Regions from separate parts of the Stanieria cyanosphaera PCC 7437 genome, predicted to be linked through region 3. Evidence: riboswitches for the same ligand, from Rfam matches in the RefSeq annotation. Region 3 holds a riboswitch; each other region holds the start of a gene.
What was found. A riboswitch is a leader RNA that binds a small molecule or an ion and turns the genes downstream of it on or off. The one in region 3 is predicted to bind cobalamin.
Positions count from the first base shown of each region.

Region 1 (7,940 bases), on a different replicon from region 3:
CTTGAATCCCGTCGTTAGCTAAATCAGACCATCCACTAACAGCAATGGTGTCATCACGTTTGACCAATGCAGCAACAGACTTGGTAACAATTGAACCGTTTGGAAATTCTTGTTCCCAACCAGGTTGAATTAATCCTCCTTCTTCAATCTTCTTAGTATCAAGAGCAAGAGCTAAAGCAACTACATCTGCTTCTAAACCATCGATAACAGCACGGGTTTGCGAACCAGAACCTCCATAACTTTGATTGAAGTTAACAGTTTGTCCTGTTTTTTCCTGCCATTGCTTAGTAAAGTTGGCAATGATGTTTTTGTAAGCATTTTCGGTAACCGCATAAGATACTAACGTTAATTCAACGGCGTTGTCAGCAGTAGCCCTAGTTGTTTTGATAGCCGAGCCAGAATAAATAACGATCAAACTAATAATTGCTCCAATCAAAAAGAATTTTTGGAGCTTAGGCAGTTTTTGCATTACTTTATTATTTGCTAAATGTCTAATCAGGATCGAATTATAAATTATTTTCAATACAAATTCAATTTTTTTTTAGTTCAAATAGAAAGTAAAATTATCATGACAGGATTCACATTTTCAGCAAAGTTATGTTCTCCTCCTCAAAAAAAAATTAACCCTAACTAAATTAGTCAGGGTTTTAAGTTTCAAATTTTTCATTCTTTAAGATTTGCTTAAAGCTTAGAACGTACTAGTAAAAAAGAGTCCCCAAATACTACCAGTTACTCCCACAGCAATTAAAATATTACTGAAAAATCGTCCTACTGACGTGTCGCCGACACATCTCTACTGGTAAGTGGTCACCGGTAACTGAATTTAAGGTGTGTTCCAAATGCGCTGGTGATAATCTTCTAACTTGGCGTAGGGATCGTTGTTCCCATGATGGTGATGGTGTCCATAATCATGGTGATGATGGTGTTCATGCCCATGTCCATGATCTTTGTCTGTAACAGCGAGGCGAAATTTGCACATTTCACAATTCATGGCAACTTGACCTAACTGCGCTTCAATTTCTCGCTCTCTAACTATTTGTAGCAATTGGGAAGCAATACCCATTTCTGGTAAACAAGTAAAATCTAGATCGGGATATTGTTCTTGCTGTTGAGCGGTAAAATTAAAGATTTTTTCGACTAAAGTACCTGTAAATAAGAAATAGGGCAAGACTATCACTCGTTTTGGTTGATACAAATAAGCCCGACGGAAACCTTCTTCTAAACGAGGATGAGTAATACCAATAAAACAAGTTTCTACTGTTTTGTAACCACTACCTTCCCAGATAATTCGAGCTATTTTGCAAACATCTCCGTTAGCATCAGGATCACTTGAACCTCGACCAACAAATAAAAGTACTGTATCAGCACGGGATATATTTCGGGGGTTGTGTTTTGGTTCATCTAATGCTGCTAAACGATCGCGCCATAGTTCTATAATTTTTGGAGTAATGCCAAAGTGACGACCATAATTAAAGCTTAACTGAGGATAAAGCGATCGCGCGCGATCCAATTCGTTAGTGACATCAAATTTGTTATGTCTAGCAGCAAATAATAAAATTGGCAAAGCAGTAATTTCGTTATAACCTCGTTCCAGACAAGTTTCTACTCCCTGTTGAATAGTTGGTTCGGTTAGTTCTAAAAAACAGGGAATAACTGGACGGGAAAGGTCTAATTTTTGATAAGTTTCAACAAAGTCGAGGAAGGTTTGTCTTCCTTGTTCGTTTCTAGTACCATGACCAATTGCCAGTAAAGGTTTTGCCTGTGGTAGAGGCGCTAATTGAAGTGAGTTAAAAAGTGATTTGGGCAATGAATTAGAAATAACCATCTGTACCTCGCAGATCTGTTGTTGCAATGAAGTTAGTTGCTAGTTATCACGTGACACGAAAAAACTGATAACTGTTGCTCGGCGGGCATTCTGACTAAGAGATCTGTTGATAATCTCATCACAGTTGCGGGACAGCGTTGGACTTACACCAAACTTTCCCCATTACTTCTAATGACTGTTCCCATTAGAACCGATGATTTGTAATCATAACCTAAATCCGAACGCTAGAAATCAGGAATAAGGTTTAAATTTACAGTCGTTTTCGATTGGATTGATCTTTTCTGCTTGATTAGCAATAATTTTGGCTGCTGAAAGAACTATAGAAAATTATCCTTTCTCACATCTCGAATCCGAAGTTAATATTAAAGCTCTAGGGCGGTCGCGTTTTCTCAACTTAATCTGGTTTGTATCCTGCCATTTGCTTATTGGACTTGGAGATCGCGGTTGAGAATAAACAATCAATCTCTCAATACTTTTATTTTTTTTACTTGTCAGAATCAATGATAATAAAAACAAGTGTTGCATAGATAACTCAACTCTTCGATGGATCGCTATATTTTGTTTTACAAACCCTATGGAGTACTATGTCAATTTACTGACAATAGTAACGATACAAATAAGCGTAGTACTCTTAAAGATTTTATTGCTGTTCCTTCCGTTTATCCTGTAGGCAGATTGGATTTAGATAGCGAAGGATTACTATTACTAACTAATAACGGAAAATTACAACATCGTCTTGCTCATCGTCAATTCGCCCATCCCCGTACTTATTTAGTTCAAGTTGAAAAAATTCCTGATCAATCTGCACTTGATCGCCTGAGAAAAGGTATTAAGATCGAAGATTATTATACTCGTCAGGCCCAAGTTCAAAAGCTAACAGCAGAACCTAATTTACCACCCAGAAATCCACCCATTCGCTATCGTAAAACAGTTCCTACTTGCTGGTTATCAATCACTCTTACCGAAGGAAGAAACAGACAAGTGAGAAAAATGACAGCAGCAATCGGTTTTCCGACTTTGAGATTAGTCAGAGTTGCGATCGCTATTACCAAAGATAAACAACTATCCCTCGAAGGTTTAAAACTAGGAGATTGGCGAGATTTAACTACCTCAGAAATTAGCTCTTTAAAAAATTTAATGCGATCAAATTAGTTAATAGTTTAATGTTTTCTATTTCCCTATCTCCCCTTCTCCCTTTCCCTTCAACACAATCAAGATCAATCAGACTTATGCCAGAGGTATATTCGATGTTGGAGACGATAGACTGAACTTACACAGATTCTTATCTAACCCTAGGATAAACAAGGCATGATACGCTTAAAACCTTGGCAGTGGGTAGTTTTAGCAACTCCGATCGCATCTATTGTTATTTTCTTTTTAATCGCAGCAGGATGGCAAATTAATCATTGGGGAATTAACTGGATTTGGGCAATTTTTACCTTAATTTTGGTTGCTTGGCGTTGGTTATTAGTGAAATGGACTAATCCTGCGATCGCACAAATTGAAGCAGTCATGACGGAAGTAAATCAGGAGTTAGAATCAACTGTAGCAACTCCCGTTACTTTGTCTACAGGCGAAGAAACCAGTCAACAAGTAGAAACTGTCTTACAAAATATTTTACAAACAGCTAGCAATGATGCACCCATCTGGGAAGATTGGAATACTTTTTGGCAAAGATGTCAAAATCTAGTCATCAATATCGCTCATATTTATCATCCTGAAGTTAAGTATCCCTTACTCAATATCTATATTCCCCAAGCTTATGGTTTAATTCGAGGGACAGTAGACGATCTCGATCTGTGGATGCAAAAATTATCTCCTGTCTTGAATCAAGTTACCGTCGGACAAGCTTATCAAGCTTATGAAGTTTATCAAAAATTAGAGCCATCTGCTCGTAAATTATGGCAAGCTTGGAATTGGATGCAGTGGTTGATTAATCCTGCTGTAGCTTTAGCTAGACAAGCAAGTCAACGTTCAAGCGATCGCGCTACTCAACAATTACTGATCAATTTAGGTCAATCTCTTCGTGAAGTCGCCTTAAGAAACCTATGCAGACAGACAGTTACACTTTATAGTGGTACAAATTTACCTGAAAGTTTTGCGCCTAGTATCCCTTCTTTACCCAAAGCCAAAACTCAAACTCTACAAAATATCTTACAACAGGCTGAACCAACAGAAATAGTCGCACAAAAACCAGTTAATATACTTTTAGTGGGTAGAACTGGTGCAGGAAAAAGTAGCTTAATCAATACTCTGTTTCAATCAGAATTAGCAGAAGTTGATGTCTTACCTAGTACCGATCAAATCAAAAATTACCATTGGCAAGCAAGCACTGGGGAAAGTTTAACCCTTTGGGATACCCCAGGTTATGAACAAATTAATCGAAGTGATTTTCGCGAACAAGTCTTAGATTATGCCGTAAATGCCGATTTGTTATTATTAGTTACTCCTGCCCTCGATCCTGCCTTGCAAATGGATTTAGATTTCCTCAAAGACATCAAAGCAGAAGTCGAAAACTTACCCACATTTACCATTGTCACTCAAGTTGATCGCCTGCGTCCAATTCGTGAATGGAATCCTCCCTATAATTGGCAAGAAGGAGAATTACCCAAAGAAAAAAACATCCGCGAAGCAGTTATCTATCGCAATGAACTTTTAGGCGAATTTTGTGATTTAGTTTTACCAGTAGTAACTAGCGATCCGCAAACTAATCGCAAAGCTTGGGGAATAGATGCCTTATCCTTCAATTTACTTGACGTACTTTCTCCTGCCAAACAACTTCGTCTTGCCCGTTTTTTAAGAGATTTAGAAACCCGTAGTGTTGCTGCTGCAAAAATTATTGACCACTATACTTTTCAAATGGCAACTACTCAAGGATTAACTACTCTATTAAAAACCCCAGTCTTACAATTTATATCTACTTTATCCACAGGTTCACCTACCTTAGCCTATATCCTCGCCGAACAAATTCCTGTCGAACAATTACCTGTTGTAATTGGAAAATTACAAATGGCTTACGATTTATTTAATTTATTAAATACTAGTAATAATCCCCTTGATTTCGATCTGCTTTCTCTGTGGCCAATCTTATTAGAAAATCCTAACCCACCAGAACGTAATGCTTGGGCATTTGGTCATGCTTTAGTTGAATATTGGACTCAAGATTTAAGCTTAGAACAATTAAGCGAAAGATTTGAATATTACTTTAATAAGAGATAAAGTTAATAATGCTAAATTTTATTAATTTGTTTTTAATTTAGTTATATTCTAAAACCGTCCAATATTGTGCATTATTAGAAAATTTAGCCACAATATTTACTTTACCATTACTAACTGGTGCAAAGCCTTGAAATGAATTACCAGAACGTTCCAAAGGCGTCCAAATTTGGGAATTAAAATCTATTACTTGGACATCTAAAGCTTGTGGTAGATCGAGCTTGAAATATACTGACTGATTAACTGGTAAATTTTGAACCAACGGTTCATAAAGATAAGCCTTGTTTTTATGAAAAGTCTCAAAATTATTTAAAGGAAATGAAGCTACATTATTATTAGCAATAATTTGATAACTAATAGCATTAATATACATTCCTGGATCAGTTTGTTTTTTAGCAAAAACTGTCAATTCATAATTGCCTGATGAAGGGAAAGCAACATTGATTATAAAATAACCATTTTTTCTTTGAATAAAATGATAATTATCTGGTAAAACTTCTGAGTTTTGCTGAACTGTTGCTGAAAGAATCACATCTTCTGGTGCTTTCAAAACTATTTCCACACGTCGATTAGTTTCAATAATTTTGGTTTTATGACTTATTATTTCTAATCCATATTTAAAAAATTGCGATGAAATTTTTGGTAGTTGCTCAAATTCTTGTTTATTATAAGGTTTAGATAATAATTGCCATGCCGAATTACTCGGAAAATGATCGTAAATAAACTGTTTAGGTGCAGTAGCAAAATAATAGGAGTTAAAATTAGGTTGAAACTGCTCATTGGTTAGTGTACCTGCACCCCAAGTAGCATCTAATAAATACCAACCTCCATCTATTTTTACTGCATTCCAAGCATGATTGGGTTGATCACCATTACCAACAGCATAACCATAGCCTTTAGCATAGCCTTCAATAATAGCAACTTCTAATCCCATTTCAATTGCCAAAGCATGATAAAGATTCGCATATCCAGAACAAACTGCTTGGCGATTTATTAATACTACTTCTGGATTGCCACTAGGATATTGTCCACTTAAAAAACCTTTAGCATCATAAGCAATATGATAGCCGACCCAAGCATAAATAATTCTAGCCTTTTCTAAATCGGTGGTTACATATTGTGATAGCAAAGAAGCTAATTCTGAAATAGATTTTCCCTGATAGTTAAGATTAGCTGCCTGACGATCTAAATTTGTGTAATTATAATTTTTAGCAATAAATTGAGAACCAATTTCTGTCGGCTTAGGATTTATTTGGGTAATAGAATTTTGATGACTATTAAATGTAATTGAATAATTGTCACTCCAAGAAATATTTGTTCTTTGCTGTTGTTTCCAGGTCAAATAAATAGATAAAATAATTGTGCAAACAATAAAATAATTTTGAATAGAGATTGAGTTTTTCTGACTTATTTTTCGGTTTAATTTTTTATGTTCTTTCTTAGTTACCATTTTAGTTGGATAAATTTTTATCTAACTACTAATTTTGCTTGAATCTAGAAAAAAACAGTGATTTTAAACAAAGAAAGAAGTGATTTTAAACCGAAGTTGTCAAAAAAATTTATTTTAGTCAGGAAAAAATAATAATAGCACTGCCACAAGGATTAAATTGCTAAACAGTGCTATAAATATGATTATTAAATTACAGAAATATTAATTTAATTATTATTTTCACTAAACAAAGCATCTACCAAATCTTTACCTTGCTCCAAAAGTAAAACCTTATAAAGATTATCTTTGTAAAGCATTTGCTTATGAAGTTGAATTGATAATTCTTGTGCTTCTTGATGAGATAAGTTTTGAACTGCATCAGCAAAAAGTTTATGACTAAATTCTTGCTCTAAGCTAAGTTGTTCGAGATGTTTATCCATGATTTTCCTAATCTAAAATTAATTCGAGAGAAAAATTGTATTTTGAAATTTTCTCTTACAAACTAGATTGATTAACTAAACTCTAATTTATTTTTATTAAGTCAAATTACATTGACTTTTGCGCAAAAATTATCGATCAATCTTTTTTTATTGTAGATACATATTTGTTGATAATTAAGAGAATTGATGTAGTGATAACCGTAACAATTTAAGATTGTATTCTTTAGTAGAGACAATTCCTGAATCGCTCTTACTTTTCAATGTTTAAATATCCCTCAATTAAAATATCCGAATCAATAGTTTGTAACTTAATATTTTCCAGTTTTAAAGCATCAGTCATTTTAATTAAACCAAGATTTCCGACTGGGGAAGGTGCAGCTTGACCCCCAATGATTTTTGGTGCGATAAATGCCATAATTTTTTGTACAGCACCATCAGCGATCGCTTGAGCAGCTAATATTCCTCCGCATTCCCATAAAATAGAAGATAATTCTCTATCGTATAAATGTTTCATCACTGATTGAGGAGTTAATGCAGTTAAACTAACTACTTCTACTCCTTTCGCCTCTAACTGATTTCTTAACTGAGAATTATTATTTGTTTCGGTAAATACTATCGTAGCTGCTTGATCGATATGCCAAAGCTGACAATCTTCTGGTAAATCTAAATTACGACTCATCACCACTCGTAAAGGATTGCGATCGCTTGTACCATGAGTAGTCAACTGGGGGTTATCTCGACGTACGGTATTACCACCAATAATTATTGCATCACAAGCACTTCTTAACTGATGAACCAAATGACGAGAAGCAGGAGTAGTTACCCAAGCACTATGTCCTGTGGAAGTAGCAATCTTGCCATCTAAAGTCATAGCATATTTAAGAATACCAAAAGGACGTTGATGAAGAATGCGATGGATAAAAGCTTCATTAAGTTGACGACAAGCTTCTTCTTCTACTCCCACAATAACTTCAATACCGCGATCGCGTAAACGTTCAATTCCTTTTCCTGATACCAAAGGGTTCGGATC
Region 1 is NC_019748.1:1,817,394-1,825,333, forward strand. It holds gene STA7437_RS07915 (sulfate ABC transporter substrate-binding protein) at 1-469, opposite strand, end outside; gene STA7437_RS07920 (sirohydrochlorin chelatase) at 824-1,825, opposite strand; cobalamin riboswitch at 1,889-2,035, opposite strand; gene STA7437_RS07925 (pseudouridine synthase) at 2,369-2,977, shown strand; gene STA7437_RS07930 (GTPase family protein) at 3,134-5,044, shown strand; gene STA7437_RS07935 (transglutaminase domain-containing protein) at 5,082-6,383, opposite strand; gene STA7437_RS07940 (NblA/ycf18 family protein) at 6,698-6,910, opposite strand; gene ribD (bifunctional diaminohydroxyphosphoribosylaminopyrimidine deaminase/5-amino-6-(5-phosphoribosylamino)uracil reductase RibD) at 7,161-7,940, opposite strand, start outside.
Region 1: linked by a shared signal. The riboswitch ahead of STA7437_RS07920 (sirohydrochlorin chelatase) and the one ahead of STA7437_RS25740 (CbtB domain-containing protein) in region 3 are both predicted to bind cobalamin.

Region 2 (7,940 bases), on a different replicon from region 3:
ATTGTAATTGTGCAATTGACTAAATTGTTAGCTAATTTCTTATTTAGTTTAGGAATATCGAGTTTACTGGTTGTTGAAGCGATCGCAGTACCAAACTCTGCTCGTCTTGCTCAAAATCCTGATTCTTTTCCAAATTATTGTCAACCAGAAGAAAGTTTATTTATTGTTGCTGAAACTAAAGGTTTCTGGGTCAATATTTGTGGAGGAGATTTGCCTCATACTTATGTAGGTGTTAGTAAAATTAATGGCAATAAAATTCGTCTTCCCCTCAAAGACTATGACCAACAAGGAAATTATTTTGAAGCGGTTAATAAAAATGTTAGTTATTTACTCATTCGCGGGAGTGCCAAAGGCGATTTTCTAACCGTAACTCAAGGAGAGCGAGAGCTTTTTAGACAACCAGTACTGGATTGGCACGAGCAGTAAGATTAAGTATTTTCAGTTAAAACGTCAACAAGGGGCATGAATGCCCCCGTGTTCAAAATCAAAGAAAGTATATTTATTATTAGTAAGGATATACAGGAAAATCAGATTGTAACTGGTCAACACTGTTGTAAACACCTTGGTTAGTTACATTGCCGATACCTGAAGTAGCACTTTGGTTTTGTCCAGCTTGTACGGATTGTTGAATTTGAGGATCGATACTGTAACCATCCAAACCTAATTGAGTTTGAGTTAAATCGTTGGAAACAGCTTGATTAGTAACATTACCAATGCCATGAGTGACAGCAGCATTAGAACCAGCTTGAACATTGCTTTGTGCTTGTTGGGCAAAGGCAGCTACGGGAGAAAGAGCTAAAGCGAGAGTGGAGATGATTAGTGCAGCTTTTTTCATTTTTCTAGACCTCTAAAGTTTGATTTGTCTGATTTTTGCTTTCATTTACTAAGTATGTAAGTCAATTCAAATTTATGCAGATTGTTCAATAAATCTGATGAACTTTTTTTGTAAATTACAATTAATGCTCTCAAACAAGTTGTGATACACAGAGCGATTCAAACTCTAGATTGCTTGGAAAATAAAAATAATCTTAGTCAGCAATACTTTAATTGATCCTAAGCAAACAGAATTAAATTGAGTTAGTTCAATTGGTAGCTGCACCAGTTAAGTACATTAGTTAGGTAACTACTCCTTCTAATGATTAGTTGTATAGACTTCCTATTTAGCCAAACTTGATTACTTTTCGTATATTTCTAAAGGTAAATCGTCAGGATCGCGGAAAAAAGTAAATTTTTTACCAGTAATTTCATCTATTCTGATTGGTTCTACTTCTACATCACGCAATCTAAGCTGATTAACTGTAACTTCTACGTTATCAACTTGAAAAGCTAAATGCCTAAGACCACAACTTTCAGGACTAGTTGGTCTAGCAGGAGGATTGGGAAAAGAAAACAATTCAATCTGGTCATTTTCACCAATCTGTAAATCAAGTTTATAAGAGTCTCTTGATTCTCGATAAGTTTCTTGAATAATTTTCAAACCTAAAATCTCTGTATAAAAGTGCTTGGAAACTTGATAGTTAGAACAAATGATAGCTATGTGATGGATTTTGGAGAGATTCATTTTTTATGGTTAGATTCAAGCTTTCAGTTTAATCAACTCAAAACCGATTTAGCTCAATAGCATTCAGCTTCCCGCTTCTGAGGAACAGACGCATAATTTAATTACAATACACTAAGTAGTATATTCAGCATTGATTTCAACATATTTATAAGTCAAATCGCATCCCCAGGCTGTACTTGTACCAGAACCATTACCAATACAAACAGAAATTAAAACTGTATCGTCTTTGAGGTAAGCACCTGCTGCTGCTTGTTTGAGATAGTTACTCGCTACTTGACGATCAAATTCTAAGGGTTGACCATTCTCCATTAAAACCAAATCTCCTAGCTTAATTTGTAACTCATCTTGATGAAAGTTTACTCCTGCTCTGCCTGCTGCTGCTGCAATTCTGCCCCAGTTAGGATCACGTCCAAAAACGGCTGATTTGACTAAAGATGAACCAGCGATTGTTTTAGCGACAACAGAAGCAGCTTTACGATCCGATGCACCAGTGACTTGGACTTCTATCAAACAAGTAGCCCCTTCTCCATCACGGGCAATTGCCTTGGCAAGATATTGACAAACTTCTGTCAACATTGCTTCTAGCTTCTGAGCATTTTTATTCATTTCAGTGATAGCAGTGGTACGTGACTCTCCATTGGCTAAAGCAATAACTGTATCGTTGGTGCTAGTATCTCCATCCACTGTAATCTGATTAAAACTTTTATCTACGGCTCGTTTGAGCATATCTTGCCAAAGATGAGTAGCTACGGCAGCATCACAGGTGATAAAAGAAAGCATTGTCGCCATATTGGGGTGAATCATTCCCGAACCTTTAGCAATTCCACCAATTCGGACAGGACGATCTTCAATGGTAGTTTCTAAAGCGATTTCTTTGGGAACTAAATCCGTAGTCATAATTGATTTAGCTGCATCTTTGCCCCCCTCAACGGAAGCAGAAGCAACTAACTGAGGAATTGCTGCTTGCAAAGCATCCATTTTAATTCTTTGCCCAATCACTCCTGTTGAAGCAAGTAGAATCGCATTGGGAGAAATATTTAACTCTTGTGCTAATAATTCTGCGCTCAAAATAGCATCTTGCCAGCCCTGTTCTCCAGTTGCTGCGTTGGCTTGACCAGCATTACACATAATTGCCTTGGCACTGGCTTTCTCTTGAAGACGTTGACGACAATAATCAACACAGGCAGCCCTAACTTGAGAGGTGGTAAAAACTCCAGCAGCGATCGCTTCTGTTTCTGAAATAATTAAGGTTAAATCTTTTACTCCAGAGGGTTTTAATCCTGCTGCAATTCCTGCTGCTTTAAATCCTTTCGGTGCAGTTATTCCGCCTGTTACCACCTGCCAGTCTGCCATTATTTCTTTGTCCCGATTAAATTTAAAGCTGATTATATCAATTTTGTGATATTTTATAATGATCGATCGGTTTTGATGAGGAACAGTCATCAAACGCAAGGGGGAAAGTTCAGTGTAAATCTGACGCTGTCCCGCAACTGTGATGAGGTTTGCTTTATTGATAATCTCTTAGTCAGGATGCCCGCCGATTTATAGTTATCAGAGACGTAGCATGCTACGTCTGTACAATTCTAAAAAAATATATCTGCGAGGTACAGAGGTTGTTATTTTTTAAGATTTTCTACGCTACAAATTTATTTACACAATCCCAAACAATTATTTATCTATAAGAGTTTACTTCAAGATTGCTTAGATAATTGGCCTTTTTGTTTTTTGAATTTTGATTTGAATAGCAAAATTAATTAGAAAAAAAAGCTGAGTTAGAAACATTAGCTTATTGTATTTTTTGCATGGAGTTAAATAGTAATGAATAAATTTTTCTTGAATAAATTAAATAATTTCTCAGGAGATAATCACCCAAATAAAGTTAAATTATTAGCACCAGGATTTATCTTTTTGATGATGTTAATCATCTACTTGATTATCACTATGCAACCTGCTTTAGCACATCATGCTATTGGAGGAACAACTCCAGATAATTTTTTTGAAGGATTTATTTCTGGTTTAGCCCATCCCGTGATTGGTTTAGATCATTTTGCTTTTGTAGTAGCAATTAGTTTAGTAGCTGTTTTAAAAGAAAAATTTGGATTCTTTATTCCTGTTGTTTTTGTATTAGCTACAATTGCTGGAACAGTCATTCATTTATTAAGTATTAATTTACCAATTCCAGAAATAATTGTTGCTGGTTCAGTTTTAACAGTAGGTTTACTCTTAATTAAAGAAAATAAGCCTAATACAGGAATATTATTGGTTTTATCGACAATCGCAGGAATTTTTCATGGTTATGCCTACGGAGAATCAATTATTGGTGCAGAAATGACTCCTTTAGGTGCTTATTTATTTGGTTTTAGTTTAATTCAGTTAATTGTTGCTGCGATCGCATTTTATTTGGGCAGATTAACTTTAAATAAAATGACTAATCAACCTAATCTTTATTTACAGTTTGCTGGCTATCTTGTTTGTGGAATTGGTTTAAGTTTTCTTTCTACTACAGTTTTTAGTTAAACAAAATTCAAGTAAATCTCAATAATTAATCAAACAATGCATAAAATTCCCGTTACTGTTATTACTGGTTTTTTGGGCGCAGGGAAAACTACTTTGGTGCGTCATCTTTTACAAAACAATCAAGGAAAACGTATCGCTGTCTTGGTAAATGAATTTGGTGAAGTTGGCATTGATGGGGAGCTACTCCGTTCCTGTCAAGTTTGTGATGAGGAAGACAACCTTAATAGTAATATAGTCGAATTAACTAACGGTTGTCTTTGTTGTACAGTTCAAGAAGAATTTTATCCCGTCATGCAAGAACTATTAAAAAGAAGGGATAAACTAGACTGTATTCTAATCGAAACTTCTGGACTAGCGTTACCCAAACCTTTAGTACAAGCTTTTCGTTGGCACGAAATTCGTAATGCTGCGACAGTAGATGGAGTTTTGACTGTGGTAGATTGTCAAGCTTTAGCTGAAGGAACTTTAGTAGGAGATTTAATTGCTTTAGAAGCACAACGACAAGCCGATCCTAATTTAGAACATGAAACTCCGATAGAAGAGTTGTTTGAAGATCAATTAGCTTGTGCCGATTTAGTTTTGTTAACCAAAACCGATCTAGTCGATGCTGCTACTTTAACTAAAATTAAAAGCTGGTTACAACAAGAACTTCCAGTTGGGGTAAAAGTTGTTACTTGTCCTCAAGGAGAAATTAATCCTGATATTTTACTAGGTTTTAATGCAGCAGTAGAAGATAATTTAGATAGTCGTCATTCTCATCACGACCATGAAGAAGAACATGACCATGATGATGAAATTAATTCAATTCAATTAGTATGCGATCGCGCTTTTGAACCAAAGAGTCTAACTACTAAATTACAACAATTAGTTCAACAACAAGAAATCTATCGCATCAAAGGTTTTGTTAATGTTCCAGAAAAACCAATGCGATTAGTTTTACAAGGTGTAGGTAATCGTTTTGATACTTTTTATGATCGTTTTTGGTCAGAAGATGAACCTCGTCAAACTCGCCTAGTTCTAATTGGGAGAAAACTAGATCAGGATTTAGTTCAAAAAGCAATTTTTAATTAAGATTGGAAATTTTATAGATTACAGCAAATTAAGTCAAGTAATTAATTGTACGCTTGGCTTTTATTTAATAAAACAAATAAATTATTTAAACTGAATCAGAGAAAAAGTAATTTTTAATAATAACTATACCTAAGTCACTTTAAAATTATTACCGATAGTTATTTTAAATTCAAAAGAACAAAGCCAATTATGTTTTTTCTAAATTGTAGCCTTAGATTAAGGTAGTCTAATCAATAAAAAACTGCTGCAAAACTTGCTAACTATTTTTTTCTGAAGCTAACAAAGTATAAGCAAAATTATTATTTTTAATTAAACGGTAATAAGTACGATAAGGAATATAATCTAAAGGATTACGTCCATAAAAACGTAACATTAAAACACAAGCCCAGGAATATTTACCAGCTACAATGGCACTAATAAGTTGTTCCAATTGCTCTTGATTCATTATCTCCTCACCTTTAAGATCTGTAATTAACATCTAACTAATGTCAACATAAAAAGCAATCGGGAAGAACTAGAGAAGATTAAAATTATTTATAATAATTCTTTTAAGGCAAATTTTTATAACAAAAAAAATTACTATTTCAATTTTTAGAAAAATAGTTAAACAAGTTGATTATGGATAATAATAAATAGTTAATTATGTTATTGATAACTTTTTTTATCTTATTCACACTTCACTAATTTAAAAAATTTTTATCTATTATTTATCTCTACAAATACTTTAAAATATCTTTTTTGCAAAAATTTATTAAAACAATTGTCACAATAAAAAAGACCAAGAAATATTAAATTTTTATCGGATTTGCTTTAATTGGTAATGCTTCCTGGGTAAATCCCATTAGAAAACTAGTAGCTAGTTTTGTTAGGCTAATTTTTGTATTTACACTAAAAATTTAACTAAGTTAGACCTAATATAACTTATGAATCAAATCAAGCCTTTATCAGAATATCAACCAGTAATTATTCGTTTAGAAGATGTCGAAAAAATTTACGGCAGTGGCAATACCACAGTTCATGCTTTAGATAAAGTTAATTTAGTGATTCATCAAGGCGAATACTGTTCCATTATGGGTGCATCTGGTTCGGGAAAATCTACCGTCATGAATATTATCGGTTGCTTAGATCGTCCCACTGCTGGCAGATATTATCTTGATAAAGTTGATGTTTCTGGATTGTCAGATGAAGAATTAGCTTCAATTCGCAATCGTAAGATTGGTTTTGTGTTTCAACAATTTCATCTTCTTCCTCAGATGAGTGCTTTAGAAAATGTGATGCTGCCGATGGTTTATGCGGGGATTGAATTGTCAGAAAGACGCGATCGCGCCAGAGAAGCTTTAATTAAAGTAGGTTTAGAAAATCGTTTAAATAACAAACCTAATCAACTTTCTGGTGGACAACAACAACGGGTTGCGATCGCTCGTGCAATTGTCAATCGACCTTTGTTACTTCTAGCAGATGAACCAACAGGTGCGTTAGACTCCAAGACTACTGGAGAAGTATTAAATATTTTTGGAGAACTTCATAATAGCGGTATCACCGTAATTATGGTTACCCACGAACCAGAAGTAGCTCGTCAAACAGAACGGATTATTTGGTTTCGTGATGGTCAAGTGATTTATCCTCACCTTACTCCTCAAGAAATGCTAGAAGTGGCAGTTATTTCTTAATTAAGTTAAATTTTGAAGAAAAATTAAGTAAAACTTAACAGAACAATTTCAACAATCTTTGCAAATTAAAGGTAAATTAGGAGAAAATACTAGATTAAGTAATTTGTATTTTTGTATACTAAAATTACTAATAAGTAAACAAACTACAGTCGAGCAGCGAGGGATAAGAAATAAACTCGTGAATCCTCATCAAACTGATTTTTATATCGAAGGACAAGAAAAAAACATTTTAATAAAATACGATCCTCAAGCGATCGCAGAATACTATCGTTATCGACCTTGGTTAGTCTTCTGGCGTGGCATTAAGATTATCTGGTTTTTTGGAATTTTTTTCTTTCATTTGCAGTGGGATAAGTGGACTAAACAGGTAGAGAAAAATAAGCTTCGACGCGCTACAGAATTACGTCAGTTGCTCACAAAATTAGGGCCTACTTTTATTAAAGTTGGACAAGCCTTATCTACTAGACCAGATTTAATCCGTAAAGATTTTCTCAATGAATTAATTAAACTACAAGACCAACTCCCGCCTTTTGACAATCGAACTGCTTTTACCATTATTGAATCGGAATTAGGCTATGGTGTTAGGGAAGCCTACCGAGAAATCTCTGATAATCCCATCGCAGCAGCTAGTTTAGGTCAAGTTTATCGCGCTGTTTTACATAGTGGAGAAGAAGTAGCTGTCAAAGTACAACGTCCCAATTTACGACCAATTTTAGCTTTAGACCTTTATCTAATGCGTTGTATGGCTGCTTGGTTAGCACCTTGGTTACCACTCAATTTAGGTCACGATCTTACTTTGATTGTTGATGAATTTGGAATTAAACTTTTTGAAGAAATTGATTATCTCAATGAAGCCAGAAACGCTGAAAAATTTGCGACTAATTTTCAAGGAGATTTAGACGTTAAAGTTCCTTTGATTTACTGGCGATATACTAGTCAGCGTGTTTTAACTTTAGAGTGGATCGACGGAATTAAATTAACTGATCTTGCCACCATTGAAGCAGCAGGTTTAGATGCCGATCAATTAATTAAAATTGGTGTGACTTCAGGGTTACGTCAGCTATTAGAATTTGGCTTTTTTCATGCCGATCCTCATCCTGGTAATCTGTTTGCTACTCCCG
Region 2 is NC_019748.1:1,214,080-1,222,019, reverse strand. It holds gene STA7437_RS05390 (hypothetical protein) at 10-426, shown strand; gene STA7437_RS05385 (hypothetical protein) at 506-835, opposite strand; gene gloA2 (SMU1112c/YaeR family gloxylase I-like metalloprotein) at 1,175-1,561, opposite strand; gene argJ (bifunctional ornithine acetyltransferase/N-acetylglutamate synthase) at 1,673-2,914, opposite strand; cobalamin riboswitch at 2,965-3,117, shown strand; gene STA7437_RS05370 (HupE/UreJ family protein) at 3,380-4,078, shown strand; gene cobW (cobalamin biosynthesis protein CobW) at 4,115-5,149, shown strand; gene STA7437_RS05360 (HetP family heterocyst commitment protein) at 5,406-5,627, opposite strand; gene STA7437_RS05355 (ABC transporter ATP-binding protein) at 6,073-6,819, shown strand; gene STA7437_RS05350 (ABC1 kinase family protein) at 6,998-7,940, shown strand, end outside.
Region 2: linked by a shared signal. The riboswitch ahead of STA7437_RS05370 (HupE/UreJ family protein) and the one ahead of STA7437_RS25740 (CbtB domain-containing protein) in region 3 are both predicted to bind cobalamin.

Region 3 (7,940 bases):
TAAAGTCGTATCTTTAAACCAAGATGACACAAGAGTATTAAATCAGCATGAAATCTCTTGAGTTGGTTGTAGATTGTAGTGGTGAGAAGCGATCGCTCTCGTTCCTAAAAGTATTATTTGGTGATGTGAATTTGACCAGAACCCAAATATAGCCCAGGGCTATTTTCTCCAGTAGGAAAGGCGGTAACACCAAATAAATAGACTCCATCAACCGAAGGATTCTGCTTTGGTTTGATGGATATTGTGACTGTATTTCCTGGCTCTACAGGAGTATCAAAGAGAACAATTATGTCTCCAGGCTTGGACTCTTTCTCCACCGCAGTCAGAGGAATATTATCGCCTGATAAACTGTTGCCCAGTGACGCTTTAGTCTTGTCTGCTTTGAAAACAACAGTATCGGAATTTTCCTTCTGAGTAATCTTGACCGATTTTAAAGCCTCTCCTGCATCTTCGGGAACTTCAATCGTAAATTGATATTTGGCTCCAGGATTATTGCGATTGCTAAAAGTGGCAGCAGCGCGAGTTAGGCGAGGAGAGCTTTCAAAAGCTTTTTGTCCGTCGAGTAGTTCCACTGCATTTACAGGTTTAGAAACCAAATAATTAGCTCCAAAAACCATAGTAGAAATTGCCATTACAGAAGATATAAATAATTTATTTGACATGATCTTGCGTCCAAAAATTAACAATTATTAATCATTATTGCTAAATTAAATCCTCAAAAACTGTTTGTTTATGGGAGTTAAGCACATTAAATAAGAGCCAAAAACCAATCTTTTTTTCTGAGAATTAAAGTAATTTGATTAGTTATTTGTATGCTTACAAAAGCAATAATTGATTAATTGCAACTTTTGCATAGAATAATTAAATCAGAATGAAATTGAATATTTTTGTCCAAAAAAAGTTTTTTCATCCCTATTTAATAACTTCATGTCAGAATAAATATTTATGGATTTGAGCAGCTATATCTGTCTCGAAAACTCTTGATAATCTAGAACCAATGTCTTGTATGAGAATATTGCTAGTCGAAGATGAACCAGATTTAGGGGCTGCTATCAAGCAGAGTTTAGATCGCAGCAATCATGTTGTAGATTGGGCTGTAGATGGTCTTGATGCTTGGGATTACTTTAAGCTGAAGGAATATCATCTGGGGATTTTTGACTGGCTGTTACCTGGAATATCGGGAATAGAATTAACCAAGCGGGTTAGGCAGCAGCAAAAGCCTTTACCCATTCTGATGTTGACGGCAAAAGACAGCATGGAGGACAAAATAACAGGCTTAGATGCAGGAGCAGATGATTATTTAGTTAAACCCTTCGATATGCCAGAATTATTAGCAAGATTGAGAGCTTTACAAAGAAGAACTCCTCAATTACAACCCCAACGGTTACAAGTAGGAAATCTCAGTTTAGATTACGGTACTAATACCTTTTGGTTGCAAGAAGAATCGGGAGAAATACAGGTATTACTGACCAAAAAAGAATTTCAGTTGTTAGAGTATTTTATGCAGCATCCCGAACAAATCGTTACCAGCGAACAGCTTTTAGACCGTTTATGGGAATTTGGGGCAGAACCACCTAGTAATGTAGTAGCAGCCCAGGTATGTTTGCTAAGACGCAAGTTGACCAAATATGGATGCGATGAGATGCTAGAAACTGTATACGGACTGGGTTATCGTTTCAAACCATAAAGCCGATTTATTAACGCATCAGTCGTCAGTTTTTGGCTCTAAGTGCTTTTGGAGAAAGACTAATTTTATTGGATGTGAAGCAAAACCGACTTTTTTCAAGATCGCGCTGGCAATTAGCTAGCTGGTATGCAGCCATACTAGGCATAGTTCTCTTGATTTGTGCCTTGGGAGTTTGTGAAGCTGTTGCCCATGCTCATCGTATTACCATTAATCAAGAACTAAAATCGGTGGCGGGGACTCTTCATGACAGTTTTTTACCTATTCTCAAGCAGCCAGGGAAAATAGAACCAGAAGTAAAAGAGTTATTACCCGATACTTGTCTCGTCGAAACAGGTTGTTACAATCAAGCTCGTTTTCAATCTTATAAATTAGGGGTAATTGGACAAGACAAATATTATTTACGTCTCTTCGATTTATCAGGGGATTCAGTAGCTGTAGCAGGAATGCAGCCTGAATTACCCCAGGTATCTAACCAGCAGGAGTGGCAAACTTTAACCGATGTTAAAGGTACTCGCTATCGGCAAATTTCTTTTCTTTTACACACTCAACAAGGTAAGAATTGGGGTTATCTTCAAGTTGGTAGAAGTCTCCAAGATGTCGATCGCTATGTTGCTAATGTTAAGTCGATCTTACTGTTGGGAATGCCTTTAGTGGTGTTATTAGTAATGTCTGCTAGCTGGTGGTTCTCAGGTTTAGCAATCCGCCCGATATACCAATCCTATCAGCAGATGCAGCAGTTTACCGCCGATGCTGCCCATGAACTGAGAACACCCCTCGCAGCTATTCAAGCAACGGCTCAATCCGATCTCATGCTGCCCAATTTATCTGAGGATCGAGCCAAGGATACCCTCAAAAATATCGTGAGACAGAACAAGCGATTATCTTATTTGGTAGCAGATCTATTAATCCTGTGTCGTATCGATGGGGAGATAAATAGCAACAACTCTCGCAAAAAAAGAGAAAAAGTTGCTCTAGCAAACTTAATTATTGAAGTAGAAGAAGATTTGGCAGCTTTGGCAATGGCTTCAGAAATTGAGTTTAGTTCCCAAATTAAAGTATCTCAACCTATCGAGATAATTGGCGATCGCACTCAGCTATATCGTTTGATTACTAATCTGGTAACAAACGCGATTCAGTACACGACCGCAGGGGGTCAAGTCATTATCAGTCTGACAGAAGAACATCGTCAGGCAGTAATTTCTGTTCGAGACACGGGCATCGGTATTGCTAAAAACGAACAAAAACGCATCTTTGACCGCTTCTATCGAGTAGATAAAGCTCGTTCTAGAAGTCAAGGTGGTTCTGGATTAGGGTTAGCTATAGCAAGGGCGATCGCTCTAGCCCACAACGGCAGTCTGGAAGTACAAAGTGAGATTGGTAAAGGAAGTAACTTTATAATTCGACTGCCTAAATACCAGTGACATTCTCTAATTGTAGTAAATCTTACTACTAGCTCGGCTTCGCTGGCACAACGAGCGAGAGGTTCGCTCTTTCTCTGCGATCGCGATTGTCAAAAATCAGCTAATTTTAGATGATAAAACCGTAACAGCCATCAGTCCCCAAATAACTCCAAAACGAACTTTAGTTGCACGGTAAATTTTAAAATCAGCAGATAGCAAGAGCTGATGTAATTGGTCTTGTGTATAGCATTGTTGATGAGCGGGATCGAAAATTTGTAAGAGCCAGTCGCAGATTCTACATACTGGATAATCTTTATTCCAGTCGAGAATAATTACCTTGCCATTGGGTTTTAGCACTCTTTTCATTTCTGCTAATGCTACTTCAGGTTCATCAAAATAATGAAAAGCATTAGCGCATACCACCACATCAAAAGATTCACTAGCAAAGGGCAATGAATGAACTGAGGCTTGATGAAATTCAATGTTAGGATAAGCCCGATATTTTTCCCTGGCTATATTCAACATCTTCTCTGATATATCAATTCCTGTAATTTTTTGTGTCGGATTTTGATTGAGCAAAAGTCGTTCAAATTCACCTGTACCACAAGCAACATCTAGAATTGTAGACTGTGGTTCAATCTCCTCCCAGTTGTGCAGGAAGGTAAGTGTGTTGACGATGTAGTTGCGCCAGCGTAAATCGTAAATATCAGCAAGGCGATCGTATTGAGTTTTGACTTTGACTTCATTAATGTTCATAGTTTTGCGCTAGTTGTCGAACATTATCCAAGCAACAGCTTCCTTGAGGATTATTTACTTCGCAACCGCAGCGTCCAGCTTGGATGTGACTGCGGATATTAGTCTCGGCACTGCTTTTACCCGTCTTGATAATTTCCTGTTGGATGCGACTGCGACTCCAGCCAAAACAGTAACATACAGGTACATTTAAACCCTTATCCTTCTGAAATACGGGAACTTTTACCTGTTCGGTGCTAAATGTCTGACCCTCTTCATTAAAATAAACTACAGGACAATCTGGTGCAGTACAGAAATAATAAGCTGTATTTGGATTGAGGTTTTCTAAAGCTGAAGGTATGAGCAAACTTTTTAAGGTAATAGTTTGAACCATTTTTCCTCTTATTCCATTTCTAGGACAAGTTTTATCCCAGGAAGTTTGCTGGGGAGGGCAACAACAAGTTTCAGTCATGATAAATTATTTATGACGCTCATAGCAACGACGATAACGACTGTAGGAAAGAACAGTTAAGGCAAGCATGATCAACAAGGCTGGCAATAAAACGTAGTCAAGATAACCTACTAGCGCACTCAAACCAATTGCTCCTAAAAGAATAACTAGAATCGGAGTAAAGCAGCAAAGAGCCACCAGAATTGTGCCACTTATACTAACGATGAGAGCGGTTTTAGGGTTCATCATTTTTAGCTGAATCACTCAATAGATTCGATTAGCCCGCAGATTTTACCCTGACAGATTTCTTCAGTCGGGAGAGTAGACGCATTGGGTAATAATTTACTAATTTCCTCGTACCGACTGGCTAATTCTTGACGTAAAGACATCATTTCCTCAATTTGGCGGTTTAAATCGTCTAAGCGTTGCTTGACCATTGTTTTGAGACTGGCACAAGGAGGTGTTCCTTGAGTTCTAATAGCAATTAGTTGTTTTATTTCATCTAGGGAAAGTCCAAATCTCTTGGCTTTTTGAATGAAGCGCAAGCGTTCTTCATTTTCTTGACCATAGATGCGATATTGTGATTCGGTGCGCCTGGGAGGTTCAAGTAATCCCAAGCGTTCGTAATAACGGATGGTATGAGCCGATACCCCCACGCGATCGCTTAACTCGCCAATCAACCAGCCTTCTTTACCTGCCATTTTGCCTTAACCTTGACCAATACCAGCAGCTACAAGCATCTCGCGAGATACAGGCTGTTGAGAGGAACAGCACTCTGCTAGTTTGCCATTTACTACTACCGCAGGAACGCGATAAATTCCATATTGTGTCCTTTTTTCTTTTTCTGCTGCACTTTCCTGATGTAGATCGTAGATTTTCACCTCGCAATTAGAACAAGCTAATTCTCGCACCAGCTTGACAGTTTCATCGCATAGAGGACAACCAGCTACAAATACTTCTACTAATCGTTTTGTCATCTCTTTTTCCTCTTGAAATTGGAGTTCTAGATTTAGCTTAAACCTTAGAGTTAACTCTAATGTCAAGAAGAAATTAGATCGCATATTCAAACTAGGAAACTGGCACTTTTTGCCGTCTCCGTCTCCATAATCCTGCGATTAATCCCACCACAAAAATAAGGGTAAAATATAACAGACTGATAAACCGACGTAATAGTGGCGGAGCAATAGCTTCTACTTCTATTTCCTGAGATATCTTTAATGGCGTAAACTGCTGAGAAGAATTTTCTAAAGGAGTAACTTCTACTGTCACGTTGTGGGGTGCGCCATCAAAAAACTGTTCTTGCCAAGTCAATTTACCCGTAGTATCGGGAATACCTTGATAGGCAAACATCAATGCGTTATTCTCTAAAGCAATTGACTGAACACCAATTTGCACATCCGTTACTGGTTTGCCTGTGGTGGAATTGGTAACTTGAACTGTTTTAGTCGCTAAATTACCGACAACCCCTTGGGTATTTCCTAATAACTCTACTTGTACTGCTTGATTCTTGTTAATAATTGCAGAAGGAGTAGAAGACGTAACCGCATCGCCTGCACTATGATGTGCTGCTGTTTCTGCACTCCAGTTAACCAAAAATAAAACTGCGATCGCCACTACTGTCATGCTACTTAACAACATTCTTACTGGTTGAGGCGCAATTTCCCCATCACGTACATTTTGCTCGCCACCTAAGAGCCAACCGCCACCAAAGCCAGTGCTTAACAAAATAGCAGCTAAAATTGCCAGATTGCGATATTTCACAGCATTTTCGGGGATACTTAAGGTTAAGGATTGTTCAAAAGCCTCGAATGTCCCTTTAACTTGAGGAGTTACTCCTATTTTCATACTGTAGTTACCGCGAATCGGTAATACTTGCTCGAACTCTAGATTGCCTTGAGGAGCGATCGCTTCTAAATTGAGTAATTCTGTTTCCTCGACTATGGGAAAATCTGAAGTAAACCAGGGGGTTTTGTTTGGGGTTAAGATGCGAACCCGAACCTTAGCATTGGGTAAAGGCTGTTTGTTAGTATCGACTGCCTGAAGTTGCAGTTTAACTACCGTATCATCTGGAATCACCTGTTCTAGTGGTGGCTCGGTTTTAAGCTGTACTGTTGGTTGAGAGACAACCGAAGTTGAGTTGGATAAGCAAATTAGTCCCCAAAACGCGATCGCTACTAGGGTTAACAAAGCATATTTAATTGATTTCATGTCTTCCCCCTAATTAATGACAAGGGACTGTCAGAGTGTGGTGACGAGTTTCGTGTAGTGCGTCGTGAACAGGAGGATATGTAGAGAAATAAAGCGTCCAGAGAATTATCATGCACAGACTAACCAACAAGACAACCTGCATCGGCAATGATAAAACAAAACGCTGGGTGTGTTGCCAAAAATTACTTGTACTAATCACGATCTGTACCTCGCAGATATCAATTTAATTTAACCGAGTGGCGGGCATCCTGACTTAGAAACGTAAGTATTCAGTCTCTTTACAGTTGCGGGACAGCGTCGGATTTACACCGAACTTTCCCCATTACTTCTAATGGCTGTTCCTCATTAGAACCTACTCTTCTCTTGAGACTACCATAGTTATCACGAACAAAATTTATCAATCTCTAACTTCTGCTAAGATTATGAGAAGAATATGAAAAGTCTTAAAAATGATATTTAATGTTTCCAGGCGATCGCTGTTGGAACTGGGTTTGCTCGGAGGGGGAAGTATCTTAGGAAAGTTTTTACCCAATAAAGCATTAGCTCAAAATTCCCAACAGCATAATTCTCAAGTTACTAATAGTGCAGTTCACGGTGGCAGCACTACGGTAGGTGATGTGGATAACGATCGCAATGGTTTTAGTCCCCGCGATATTCTAAACGATTGGGACGGGGGAAAAGTCTCTCAACTACCTAACGGTCAGACTTGGCGAGAATATGATATTGCTGTTGAAGAACGGGAAATTGAAATTGCACCTGGGGTATTTTACCCCGCCTGGACTTATAACGGTCGAGTTCCTGGTTCTACCATTAGAGTAACCGAAGGAGATCGCGTTAAGATTAATTTCCGCAATAAAAGCCGACATCCCCACACCATTCACTTTCACGGTATTCATTCTGCCAGACAAGATGGCGTTCCTGGGACGCTAGAAGCCATGCCAGGAGGAGAAGTAGTGTACGAATTTGATGCTAAACCTTTTGGCTGTCATCTCTATCACTGTCATTCTGCCCCTTTTAAGCGACACCTACACAAAGGACTTTACGGCGCATTTATTATCGATCCTGACCCCAAAAGCCATCCCGAAGCCGAACAAGAGGCGAGATCGCGTTTATTAGGAACTCCCGAAAATCAACAGTGGCAGGAATTTTTAATGGTGATGAATGCGTTTGACACCAACTTTGATGAGGAAAACGAATTTTATGCCGTTAATACAATTCCCCACGAATTTATGAAGCGACCTCTCCGCATCGAACGAGATCGCCCCGTGCGAGTTTATTTAATTAACGTGACGGAGTTTGACCCAGTTAACTCTTTTCATCTTCACGGTAATTTCTTTGACTATTACGATAGTGGAACGACCCTAACGCCTACTCTTCGCACCATCGATACCGTGATGCAGTGCCAGGGACAGCGAGGTATTTTAGAATTTTCCTTCAAAGAACACGCCCCAGGACAGTATAT
Region 3 is NC_019750.1:32,990-40,929, reverse strand. It holds gene STA7437_RS24325 (DUF2808 domain-containing protein) at 114-662, opposite strand; gene rppA (two-component system response regulator RppA) at 1,007-1,687, shown strand; gene rppB (two-component system sensor histidine kinase RppB) at 1,762-3,108, shown strand; gene STA7437_RS24310 (class I SAM-dependent methyltransferase) at 3,205-3,843, opposite strand; gene STA7437_RS24305 (putative iron-sulfur cluster-binding metallochaperone) at 3,833-4,291, opposite strand; gene merF (mercury resistance system transport protein MerF) at 4,298-4,519, opposite strand; gene STA7437_RS24295 (heavy metal-responsive transcriptional regulator) at 4,531-4,971, opposite strand; gene STA7437_RS24290 (thioredoxin family protein) at 4,978-5,247, opposite strand; gene STA7437_RS24285 (hypothetical protein) at 5,339-6,478, opposite strand; gene STA7437_RS25740 (CbtB domain-containing protein) at 6,492-6,677, opposite strand; cobalamin riboswitch at 6,700-6,850, opposite strand; gene STA7437_RS24280 (multicopper oxidase domain-containing protein) at 6,928-7,940, shown strand, end outside.